Regions from separate parts of the Paraburkholderia sp. J7 genome, predicted to be linked through region 3. Evidence: predicted binding sites of a transcription regulator. Region 3 holds the regulator's gene; each other region holds the start of a gene.

Region 1 (4,157 bases), on a different contig from region 3:
CGCGCGCGATCGTCCACCTTTACAACGCGATCTGCCCGTCGTTCCGCAAGATCGTGTTCGGCCAGTCGAAGGACGAAGTGAAGGCGCTCGCGGTCGAAGGCACGCGCATTATCCGCGAACATGCCGACAAAAACCCGCAAACACACTGGATTTACCAATATTCGCCCGAAACGTTCAGCATGACCGAGCTGACCTTCGCGCGCGAAGTGTGCGATGCGGTGGCCCAGACGTGGCGCCCCACGCGCGATCACAAGATGATCGTGAATCTCCCGGCGACCGTCGAAGCGGCGATGCCCAATGTCTACGCCGACCAGATCGAGTGGATGGACCGCAACCTCGCGTACCGCGACAGCATCGTCCTCTCGGTACATCCGCATAACGACCGCGGCACGGCGGTGGCCGCCGCCGAAATGGCGCTGCTCGCGGGCGCGGATCGCATCGAAGGCTGCCTGTTCGGCAATGGCGAACGCACCGGCAACGTCGATCTCGTCACGCTCGCGATGAACCTCTACACCCAGGGCATCGACCCGGGCCTCGACTTCTCCGACATCGACGCCGTGCGCCGCGTGGTCGAGCGCTGCAACCAGCTGCCCGTGCACCCGCGCCATCCGTATGCAGGCGACCTCGTGTTCACGGCGTTCTCGGGCTCGCACCAGGACGCGATCCGCAAGGGCTTCGCGCAGCAACGGCCCGACGCGGTCTGGGAAGTGCCCTATCTCCCGATCGATCCCGCCGATCTCGGCCGCAGCTATGACGCGGTGATCCGCGTGAACAGCCAGTCGGGCAAGGGCGGCGCGACGTATCTGCTCGAGCGCGGCATGGGCTTCACGCCGCCGCGCCGTGTGCAGATCGAGTTCAGCCACGCCGTACAGACCGTCGCCGATACGTCGGGCGAGGAAATCACGGGCGATGCCGTCTGCGCGCTGTTCGCGCGTGAGTACTTCGAAACGCGCGGGCCGGCCGCCAACGTGGGTTCAGGCCGGGTGCGCTGGGAAGGCCGCGACGTGGCCATGCCGGCTGCCGCGAACGCCGACGAGGCGCATGCGCAAGCCGTGGCCGCCGCAATCGCGGCAACGGCGGGCGAGCGTATCGAAATTACCTCGTTCGAGAGCGAACGTACGGCGCAGGGTGGCACGGCCGTATTCGTCGGTGCGCGTGTGGGTGGCCAGCCGCTGCGCCACGGCGTGGGCGTGGGTGATGACGCGGTCCATGCCTGCGTGGCGGCGGTGGTCAGCGCAGTGAATCGTGCGGCCTGGACGCGTATAGAAGAGCGCGTGGCGGCCTGACGCCGACCGCGCGCAGCAACCCAGGCAGTTTGAAGTCAAGCAGGGAAATCGGCGGCATGTTGAGCGCCGGCGGCAAAACGGGCCGCCGGCGTGCGCCTGAAGCGCCTAAGCGGCGCTCCAGCGAGTGGACTTACCGGTCGTCACTCGATCGCGCAACGCGTCGCCTGCCATGCGAGCAGACGCCAGTGACCACCCTCTTGCGTCTGGATCGCCGTATAGGCAATAGGAAAGAGCAGCGCACCGTTGTTCGCTTCCATCTCGATCAGCACGCGCCCGGAAACCACGCAGGCCTCGTTTCCGGCTTGAAACACGTCCTGCGACTGGATCTCGATCTGGCGGTAGCGGCGGCGGCCCGCCGTGATCGCATCGATGAACTGCTGCTTGGTCTCGCGTTTGCCGTTGGTGTGGACGAAGGTCGCGTGATCGGACAGCAACTGGTCCAGCGACGTGCCGTCGCCATCAACCATCGCGCGAAAGCGCTCGCGCTCAAGTCCGCGAATCGCATCGATTAGTTTTGCCGCCATCGCTCAAGCCCCTTGCGCGCCGGCCCGCGCCTGAGCGCAGCCCCACGCCGAAGATTTTCCGCATATGTCTGGCTGAAATTTATACCAGGATTTCACGCAAGGATACTTGCGATCAAAGACAACACCCCCATGTATGGCGCATAAGCCACGCGTCCGGTGAAAACTTCGCATGGCGGCAGCTGCATCCCCGCAGCCGCGCCCTGATGTCGCAGCGCAGCACTTTCAGCTTCGTCTGATGTCTATTCATCGGATTCTGTGGCAAAGTCCGAGCGCTGCGCGGCTCCGTCGAGAGCCCCCTTGATTCAACCCTTTATCTCCCGCGCCCCCGCGCCGGACTGCTGACCCGTTCTAGAGTGTTCCTTCGGCCTGCCCTGTGCGCTGGCCTGCGCCGGGCGCCAAGCCCCGCCCCGCTTGACTGCCGGCGTTTAGTGTAATCTATCGATACAACAATTTCGATAGGAATCAAGGAACCTTGAAGCCCCTACAGACTCCAAGTATTAGCACTCGGTGATTCAGAGTGCTAACATCCACCGTGGAGTCGGTGTCTGACTTTTGCAAGATTCCTGAGGAGTTCGCTACGTGAGCAACGCAATGACCATGACCCTTCCGAGTACGCTGAGCCCGTCGTCGGCCAAGGCCGGGGGCTCATTGGCGCTCGCGAATGCTTCCCTGTTGCCCGGCCAGCTGGGCAACATCGACGCCTATATTCAAGCCGTGAACCGGATCCCGATGCTGACGCCCCAGGAAGAGCGTCAGTTCGCGACCGAGTTTCGCGAGCAAAACAATCTTGAAGGTGCGCGCCGCCTGGTGCTGTCGCACCTGCGCCTCGTCGTGTCGATTGCGCGTAATTATCTAGGCTACGGCCTGCCGCACGCCGACCTGATCCAGGAAGGCAACATCGGTCTGATGAAGGCCGTGAAGCGCTTCGACCCCGAGCAGAACGTGCGGCTCGTGTCGTACGCGATGCACTGGATCAAGGCTGAGATCCACGAATACATCCTGCGCAACTGGCGCATGGTGAAAGTCGCCACGACCAAGGCGCAGCGCAAGCTGTTCTTCAACCTGCGCAGCCACAAGCAGGGCCTGCAGTCGTTCACGCCGGAGGAAATCGACGGCCTCGCGCAGGAACTGAACGTGAAGCGCGAAGAGGTCGTGGAGATGGAAACGCGCCTGTCGGGCGCCGACATCGCGCTCGAAGGCCAGACCGAGGACGGCGAGGAGTCGTACGCCCCGATCGCCTGGCTCGCCGACTCGCATAACGAGCCGAGCGCCGTGCTGGCCGCACGTTCGCGCGACCGCCTGCAGTCTGACGGCATTGCGAGCGCGCTGGAAGCGCTCGACGCGCGCAGCCGCCGCATCATCGAGGCGCGCTGGCTCAACGTCGACGACGACGGTTCGGGCGGCTCGACCCTGCACGAACTGGCCGACGAGTTCGGCGTTTCGGCTGAGCGCATTCGCCAGATCGAAGCAAGCGCCATGAAGAAGATGCGCACCGCGCTCGCCGAGTACGCGTAAGCCGCAGCAGGTCTAAAAGCCAAACCGAAAACCCCGTTCCCGCGAACGGGGTTTTTCTTTTGCGCGCTGCGAAAGCTGCGCACCTTCGCACCGGCCGCGCTGATTCCACCCTAAGATGATTTCGAGGTGGTGAGCCAGAGGCCGCGCCGCGGTCTGGCCTCGTAACGCGTTCGAGGGCACCCGTCGTCATGATCCCGGCATCCGGTCAACGCCAGCGCGCACCGTCGTTGCTGCGCACGCGCATCCTTCAGTGGATGCGCGGCCCCACCTTTGCGCGCGATATCGCCCTCGTTCTCGTCATCAAGCTTGTCCTGCTGATGGCGCTCAAATACGCATTCTTCAATCACCCGCAGGCAGAAGACATGAACATGCCGCCTGCCGCTGTCGCGCAGGCCATCCTGGCCGTGCCCATGGCATCAAGGCCCCAGCCGTCCGTGTCCCAAGCTCCGGCCACGCCGCCACAACGAGGAGACCGTCATGCCCGCGATTGAATCGGTGGAACTCTCGCGTCTTCAGTTCGCCATCACCGCGCTCTACCACTTCCTCTTCGTGCCGCTCACGCTCGGCCTCTCGTGGCTGCTCGTCATCATGGAGTCTGTGTACGTGATGACCGGCAAGGTGATCTACAAGGACATGACGCAGTTTTGGGGCAAGCTCTTCGCCATCAACTTTGCGATGGGCGTCACCACCGGCCTCACGATGGAGTTCCAGTTCGGCACCAACTGGTCGTACTACTCGCACTACGTGGGCGACATCTTCGGCGTGCCGCTCGCCGTGGAAGGGCTCGCCGCGTTCTTCCTCGAATCGACCTTTGTCGGGTTGTTCTTTTTCG
Region 2 (4,157 bases), on a different contig from region 3:
GTCTATATCGCGAGCGAACCGCCCGCTGCGCAGGGCGAGGCTATCGTCGTGCACCAGGACTCGCCGATCCGTACGAGCGCCGACCTGCGCGGCAAGCGCGTAGCGCTGAACAAGGGCTCGAACGTGCATTATCTGCTCGTCAAAGCGCTCGAGAAGGCCAACCTGAAGTACGAAGAGATTCAGCCAATCTATCTCGCGCCCGCCGACGCGCGCGCCGCATTCACGAGCCGCAGCGTCGATGCATGGGTGATCTGGGACCCGTACCTCGCGGCCATCGAACGCCAGGCCAACGCGCGCTCGATCGCAAACGGTGAGCGCCTCGTGCGCAATACGCAGTACTACATTGCGAGCCGTGGCTTCGCGAACGCGCACGCGCCGATCATCCACGCGCTGCTCGACGAGATCGGCGCGGTGGACACGTGGGCGCGCGACAACGTGCCCGCCGTGGCCACGCAGCTTTCGCCTCTCGTGGGGCTCGATGCGCCGACGCTCGAAGTCGCGCTCAAGCGAGCGGGATACGGCGTGCAGCCCATCGATGCCGCCACCCTCGCCTATCAGCAGCAGATCGCCGACACCTTCTCCGGTCTCAAGCTCATTCCGAAGAAGCTCGTCGTGGCCGACGCGCGCTGGCGCTCGGCCTGAACGCGCCTGCGCCACGAACCGCCGCCATGCGCAGCGGTCGGGGCGCATGGCGCGTGCAGCCCGCTTCAGAAGCCCAGATCCGCACCGCCAGGACCGCCGGCCGGCGCCGTCGCAGCTCCGGCTTTGGGCGCTTCGTGCACGGTCGCGTCGGTCGTGAGCAAGAGGCCCGCCACTGAAGCCGCGTTTTGCAGCGCCGTGCGCGTGACCTTGGTCGGGTCGAGCACGCCCTTCTCGACGAGGTCGCCGTATTCGCCTGTGGCGGCGTCGTAGCCGAAGTTGCCGGAGCCTTCCGCGACACGCGCCGCCACGACGCTCGCCTCTTCGCCGGCATTCGTGACGATCTGGCGCAGCGGCTCCTCCAGCGCGCGCAGCACGATTTTCACGCCCGCTGTCTGGTCGGCGTTGTTGCCCTTCACGTCGAGAATCGCCTGGCGCACACGGATCAGCGCGACGCCGCCGCCCGGCACGATGCCCTCTTCCACGGCCGCGCGCGTGGCGTGCAGCGCGTCGTCCACGCGGTCCTTCTTTTCCTTCACTTCGATCTCGGTCGCGCCGCCCACCTTGATCACCGCCACGCCGCCCGCGAGCTTCGCCACGCGTTCCTGAAGCTTCTCGCGATCGTAGTCGGACGTGGCTTCCTCGATCTGCGCGCGAATCTGCTTCACGCGCGCTTCGATGCCGGCCGCTTCGCCCGCGCCGTCGATCACGGTCGTGCTCTCCTTGCCCACCTCGATGCGCTTGGCCTGCCCCAGCTCCTGCAGCGTGGCCTTCTCAAGCGTGAAGCCCGTTTCCTCCGCGATCACCTGGCCGCCCGTGAGAATCGCGATATCTTCGAGCAGTGCCTTGCGGCGGTCGCCGAAGCCGGGTGCCTTCACGGCAACCGTCTTGAGTACGCCGCGAATGTTGTTGACGACGAGCGTGGCGAGCGCTTCGCCCTCGATGTCCTCGGCGATGAGCAGGAGCGGCCGGCCCGCTTTCGCCACCTGTTCGAGCACCGGCAGCAAGTCGCGAATGTTCGAGATCTTCTTGTCGTGCAGCAGAATGAACGGGTTTTCGAGTTCCGCGATCTGCTTGTCGGGATTGTTGATGAAGTACGGCGAGAGATAGCCGCGGTCGAATTGCAGGCCTTCCACGACGTCGAGTTCGTCGGCGAGCGACTTGCCGTCTTCCACCGTGATCACGCCTTCCTTGCCCACCCGGTCGATTGCCTCGGCAATGCGCTGGCCGATCGACTCCTCGCCATTGGCCGAGATGGTCGCGACCTGTGCGATCTCCTTGCTCGTGGTCGTGGGCTTGCTGATCTTCTTCAGCTCCTCCACGGCCGCCAGCACGGCCTTGTCGATGCCGCGCTTCAAATCGAGCGGGTTGAGCCCGGCGGCCACGTACTTCTGGCCCTCGCGCACGATGGCTTGAGCCAGCACCGTGGCGGTCGTGGTGCCGTCACCGGCCGCGTCGCTGGTTTTCGAGGCGACTTCCTTGACGATCTGCGCGCCGATGTTCTGCAGCTTGTCGCCCAGCTCGATTTCCTTCGCGACCGACACGCCGTCCTTGGTCACGACGGGCGCGCCGAAACTGCGTTCGAGCACGACGTTGCGCCCCTTCGGGCCGAGTGTGACCTTTACGGCGTCGGCGAGCAGATTCACGCCTTCAATGAGTTTGGTGCGGGCGAGGTCGCCGAATACGATGTCTTTGGTTGCCATAGTGATGTTCTCTCAGGTTCCGTTATTGATTCACGACCGCGACGATGTCTTCTTCGCGCAGCACGAGCAGCTCGTTCCCATCGACTTTCACGGTTTGCCCCGCGTACTTGCCGAACAACACGCGGTCGCCCACGTTCAGGTCCGGCGCAATGCGGCGGCCGTCGTTGTCGCGACGGCCCGGACCCACGGCGAGCACCTCGCCCTGATCGGGCTTTTCCGCGGCGCTATCGGGAATGACGATGCCCGACGCGGTGCGGGTTTCCTGGTCGAGTCGTTTGACGATCACGCGATCGTGCAAGGGGCGCAGGCTCATGGGCGGCTTTCTCCGGGGTGTTCTCGATGAGATTGGCACTCGCCACGTGCGAGTGCTGATGGAAAACCCAGTATAGAAAGCGCGCGAGCGGCGCTCCAATAACGAATTGGCAGATGGATATCTCGCGAACGCGCCTATGGATATCGCGGTGACGCGACTCGCGGTTCGATGCCGCAGCGATGGAGGGGATGAAGGGGATGGAGGCGATGGTTGCGCGGGCACCGGTCAAGCCGCGCAACAAGGAGAAAACGCGGGGCGCATGCGCCCCGCGTTTTGTTATTGACGTGGCGCCAGAGCACGCACGACAGACACCAGCGCATCGACCTCGTCACAGGTGTTGTAGAACGCAAGCGAAGGCCGCACGCTCGCTTCGAGACCGAAACGCCGCAAGATCGGCTGTGCGCAGTGGTGCCCGGCGCGTACGGCAATGCCTTCCCGGCTCAACGCCTGCCCGACCTCCTCAGTCGTATAGCCCTTGAGCACGAACGAGAGCACGCTCGCCTTATCGCGCGCCGTACCGACGAGACGCACGCCTGGCACCGGCGCGAGCACACTCGTTGCGTACGCAAGCAAGTCGTGCTCATACCGGGCGATATTCTCGATGCCGATACGGCTCACATAGTCGAGCGCCGCGCCGAGACCCACTGCATCCGCGATATTGCCCGTGCCCGCTTCGAAGCGCGCGGGCGCACCATGAAACACCGTCTTTTCGAACGTGACGTCCTGGATCATGTTGCCGCCGCCTTGCCACGGCGGCATGGCTTCAAGCACCTCGCGTTTGCCGTACACGACGCCAATGCCGGTCGGACCGTAAATCTTGTGGCCGGAAAACACGAAGAAGTCGGCGTCGAGCGCCTGCACGTCCACGCGCATGTGCGAGATCGACTGGGCGCCGTCGACGAGCGCTTTCGCGCCCGCGCGATGTGCGAGTTCCACGATCTCCTGCACCGGCACCACGGTTCCGAGCGCATTCGAGACCTGCGTCACCGCAACGATCTTCGTGCGGTCGTTGAGCAGCTTGCGATACTCGTCGAGCAACACCTGGCCCGAATCGTCGACGGGAATCACGCGCAGCTTCGCGCCCTTGAGCGCCGCGAGCTGCTGCCACGGCACAATATTCGCGTGATGCTCCAGATGCGAGACGACGATCTCGTCGCCCTCGCCGACATTCTGCACGCCCCAGCTCTTGGCGATCAGATTGATCGCCTCGGTCGTGCCTCGCACGAACACGATCTCCTCGGGCGACGCAGCGCCGATGAAGCGCTGCACCGTTTTGCGTGCATGCTCGTAGGCGTCGGTTGCACGCGCGGCCAGTGCATGCGCGGCGCGGTGAATGTTCGAGTTCTCGTGCGCATAGAAGTACGCGAGACGATCGATCACGGCCTGAGGCTTGTGCGTCGTGGCGGCGTTGTCGAACCAGATCAGCTGTTTGCCGTTCACCCGCTCCTGCAGGATCGGGAAGTCGCGGCGTACGGCGTTGACGTCGAAAGGCGGATGAGCGC
Region 3 (4,157 bases):
CGTTTGCGCGATGCTGGCCGGGCCGCGCACCTCGCAAATTCCCCGCACCTGCACTTCCCACACCACATGATCGATCTCAATTTCGACGAGGTCGCCCACGCGCACGTCCTTCGATGCCTTCACGGCGTCGCCGCCAATGCGCACGTGCCCCTTGCCTACGGCGTCCGAGGCGAGCGAGCGCGTCTTGAAGAAGCGCGCCGCCCATAGCCATTTGTCGATGCGCAGCCGCGCGCCAGGTTCAGTCGAAATCTTGTAGTTCATCAGAGGCTTTCCGCAATGCGCCGCTCAATCTGCAGGGTCACGCCACCGCACCGGCCGGCGCCGCGGCCTGCACCGGCCAGCCCTGCAGGTGTTGCGCAACAATTTCGCCCAGCGCCGCGATCCACGCGTGCGAAGCGTTCAGGCACGGGATGCGATGGAATTCCTTGCCGCCGGCGTGCAGGAATTCGTCGCGCACTTCCATGCCGATTTCCTCGATGGTTTCAAGGCAATCCGCCGTGAAACCGGGGCAGAACACGTCGGCGCGGCGCACGCCGCCCGCCCCCAGTTCCCGCAGCGTGGGCGCCGTGTACGGCTGCAGCCACTGCGCCCGCCCAAAGCGCGACTGGAAGGTCACCCGGCATTCGACCGGCGTTAGCTCCAGCGCATGCATGAGTAGCGCGGCCGTTTGCTGACACTGGTCGTGGTACGGGTCGCCCAGATCGAGCGTGCGGCTCGGCACGCCGTGAAAGCTCAGCACGAGGCGGTCGCCCGCCGCGAAATTGGGCTTGCCGTGCGCATGCCAGTACTGATGCACCTGGGCCGCGAGCGCCGCGATATACGCCGGATGGTCGTGATAGCCACGCACCGTGCGGACTTCCGGCTGGTTGCGCATGCGGCGCAGCGCAACGAAGGCCGCGTCGAACGCCGTGGCCGTGGTCGACGCCGAGTACTGCGGATACATCGGCATGAGCAGGATGCGTTCCGCGCCCGCCAGCTTGAGCTGGTTCAGCATCGCCGGGATGTCGGGCGTGCCGTAGCGCATCGCGTAATCGACGAGGACCGTGTAGTCGTTGATCTGCAGCAGGTGGCGCAGGCCCTCGGTCTGCTTTTGCGTGTGCACGCGCAGCGGCGAGCCCTCGGGCGTCCAGACCGCCGCATACTTCTTCGCCGACGAACGGCCGCGAAACGGCAGGATCAACGCGCGCAGGATGACCTGCCAGATCGGGGCCGGAATCTCGACCACGCGCGGATCGGACAGAAACTGCGCGAGATAGCGGCGCACGGCGCGCGGCGTGGGCGCGTCCGGCGTACCCAGGTTGATGAGCAGCACGGCGACGCGATGCGCCGCGGCGGACTGCGAAGGCCGCTCCAGGTCGAAACGCATAGGCGATCAGTGGCGCCGCGCGAGTGCGCAGCAACGGTTACACGAAACAATCATTATAGCGGGCGGTCCAGGCGGCCCAAACCGGCCCGCGCCGGCGCGGGTTACCGTGCGTTGTCAGCGGTTGCCTGAGTTTGCCTGGCATTGGCCGTTCGGCCGATGGCGCGCGGCAAGCGTTTCGGGGATGATCTTCGGAAAGACAGATGGGCCTGATAGCCGATGCAGCGGGCCGGTGGCGGCGCTCAGTTCTGGCTGAGCGTGAGCGAGAGCAGGCGCGCGGTGATGTCGACGATCGGAATCACCCGGTTGTACGCCATGCGCGTCGGCCCGATCACGCCGAGTGTGCCGACGATCTTGCCGTTCACCTCGTAGGGCGCCGTCACCACGCTCATTTCCTCGATCGGCACGAGTTGGGACTCGCCGCCAATGAAAATCTGCACGCCCTGCGCGTGGCTCGAGACGTCGAGCAGCTGCAGGAGGCTGGTTTTCTGGTCGAACACGTCGAAGAGCTTGCGCAGGCGCGCCATGTCCGACGAAAGATCGGCCACTTCGAGCAGGTTGCGTTCGCCGGAAATGAGCAAGGTGTCGCCGCTTTCGGGCTCTTCGGTGCTCGCGGTCACGGCCGCGTGCATAAGCGAGGTCATGTCGCCGCGCAGCGCGTCGATTTCCTCGCGCAGGCGGCGGCGCACCTCGTCGAACGACAGGCCAGCGAAGTGCGCGTTGATGTAATTCGAAGCTTCGACGAGCTCGGAAGGCGAGAAGTCGCGCTGCGTCGCCATGATGCGGTTCTGCACGTCGCCTTCGGGCGTCACGATGATCAGCAGGATGCGCTTGTCGGACAGGCGCATGAACTCGATCTGCTTGAACACGTGGCTGCGCCGGGGCGTCAGCACCACACCCGCGAACTGCGAGAGGTTCGAGAGCACGCTGGCGGCGGCCGCCACCACTTTCTGCGGCTCGCCCGGGCGCAGCGTGGTCTTCACCGCGCGCGTGAGCGCGTCGTCGTCGGAGCTGGGCTCGACGGTGAGCATGGTGTCGACGAACAGGCGATACCCGCGCGGCGTGGGCACACGCCCCGCCGACGTATGCGGGCTGGACACGAGACCCAGCTCCTCGAGGTCAGACATGACGTTGCGGATCGTCGCCGGGCTCAATTCCAGGCCGGAATAGCGCGACAGCGTGCGCGAGCCGACCGGCTGACCTTCGGCGATGTAGCGCTCGATCAGCGTTTTGAGGAGGGTTTGTGCGCGAGGATCTAGCATGACTCAAAATTTTAGCCTAACGGCGGGTTGGCCGCGAGTGCGCCGCCAGACCGGGCCTCGCGGGCGTACCTTCGGCTCAGGGTGCGGCGCCCCGGTACTTCGCGCGATACCTCGCGCCTTGTCATCGCCGTGTCACCGGCGGCGGGCTGGAAGGCGCGGCGCGCAAGGCCCGGCGGGCCTGTCCCGGTCTGCGCCAGGTTCTTTTCGCGACGTGACTATGGTGTAATGCCGGCATGCAGATCCAGAAGATCCAGAGCCAGTTCAAGACTGTTGCGCTCGTTGGGCGCAGCAATACGCCAGGCATCGCCGAGCCGCTGATGGCGCTCGCCCAGACCATTTCGAAGCGCGGCTTCGAGGTCGTGTTCGAAGCGCAGACCGCAGAGGAAATCGGCGCGCAAGGCTATCCCGCGCTGCAACCTGCCGAGATCGGGGCGCGCGCGGACGTGGCCGTCGTGCTCGGCGGCGACGGCACGATGCTCGGCATCGGCCGCCAGCTCGCGCCGTACCGCACGCCGCTCATCGGCATCAACCATGGGCGGCTCGGCTTCATTACCGACATCGCGTTTTCCGAGATGCAGGAGGTCGTGCCGCAACTGCTCGCGGGCTCGTTCGAGCGCGAGGAGCGTTCGCTGCTGGAGTCGCGCATCACGCGCGACGGCGACCCGATCTACCACGCGCTCGCCTTCAACGACGTGGTCGTGAACCGTAGCGGCTTTTCCGGCATGGCCGAACTGCGCGTGAACGTGGATGGCCGCTTCATGTACAACCAGCGCTCGGACGGTTTGATCGTCGCGACGCCCACCGGCTCGACCGCTTACGCGCTCTCGTCGCAGGGGCCGATCCTGCATCCGCAGCTGCAAGGCATCGTGCTCGTGCCGATCGCGCCGCACGCGCTCTCGAACCGCCCGATCGTGCTGCCCGACGACTCCAAGGTGAGCATCCAGATCGTGGCGGGCCGCGACGTCAACGTGAACTTCGACATGCAATCGTTCACGGCACTCGAACTGAACGACGTGATCGAGGTGCGCCGCTCGCGCCACACGGTGCCCTTCCTGCACCCGGTCGGCTATAGCTACTTCCGCACGCTGCGCAAGAAACTGCACTGGAACGAGCACCCCTCGCTGCAGGGCGATCCGGAGGACTAAACCCGCGTCTTCGCGTGAAGCGCGCGTGGTCGTTGCCACGCAGTTGCCGCGCTACCAGCAGTCCCACGGTAACCCAAGCCAACCAAAACAAGCAGAACCAGACGCCATGCTTCGCCATCTTTCGATTCGCGACTTCGTGATCGTCGCGGCGCTCGACCTCGAATTCGACAGCGGCTTCACCGTGTTTTCCGGCGAGACGGGCGCGGGCAAGTCGATCCTGATCGACGCCCTCGCCCTCACGCTCGGCACGCGCGCCGACGCGAGCGTCGTGCGCACGGGCGAGAGCCGCGCCGACATCACCGCCGAGTTCGATGTGCCGCCGCACGCTGCCCTTTGGCTCGATGAGCAAGCACTCGCGAACGGGGACGGCGAGCAGACCGTCATGAT

The links. Region 3 encodes HrcA, which represses chaperone genes, less so after heat shock. Its sites were predicted from a motif close to TTAGCACTCNNNNNNNNNGAGTGCTAA; they were not measured.
Region 1: a site for HrcA is predicted at 2,308-2,334, ahead of rpoH (RNA polymerase sigma factor RpoH). Genes of this name have one in related genera too.
Region 2: a site for HrcA is predicted at 2,688-2,714, ahead of groES (co-chaperone GroES). Genes of this name have one in related genera too.

What each region holds. Positions count from the first base shown of each region.
Region 1 covers NZ_CAJMYZ010000001.1:92,750-96,906, forward strand. The annotation lists gene leuA (2-isopropylmalate synthase) at 1-1,286, shown strand, start outside; gene U5A58_RS00415 (nuclear transport factor 2 family protein) at 1,427-1,810, opposite strand; gene rpoH (RNA polymerase sigma factor RpoH) at 2,390-3,325, shown strand; gene cydP (cytochrome oxidase putative small subunit CydP) at 3,514-3,816, shown strand; gene U5A58_RS00430 (cytochrome ubiquinol oxidase subunit I) at 3,803-4,157, shown strand, end outside.
Region 2 covers NZ_CAJMYZ010000003.1:54,511-58,667, forward strand. The annotation lists gene U5A58_RS05740 (sulfonate ABC transporter substrate-binding protein) at 1-642, shown strand, start outside; gene groL (chaperonin GroEL) at 708-2,342, opposite strand; gene groES (co-chaperone GroES) at 2,365-2,655, opposite strand; gene U5A58_RS05755 (family 2A encapsulin nanocompartment cargo protein cysteine desulfurase) at 2,932-4,157, opposite strand, start outside.
Region 3 covers NZ_CAJMYZ010000004.1:120,670-124,826, reverse strand. The annotation lists gene U5A58_RS08065 (RNA-binding S4 domain-containing protein) at 1-261, opposite strand, end outside; gene hemH (ferrochelatase) at 299-1,366, opposite strand; gene hrcA (heat-inducible transcriptional repressor HrcA) at 1,606-2,625, opposite strand; gene U5A58_RS08050 (NAD kinase) at 2,859-3,770, shown strand; gene recN (DNA repair protein RecN) at 3,877-4,157, shown strand, end outside.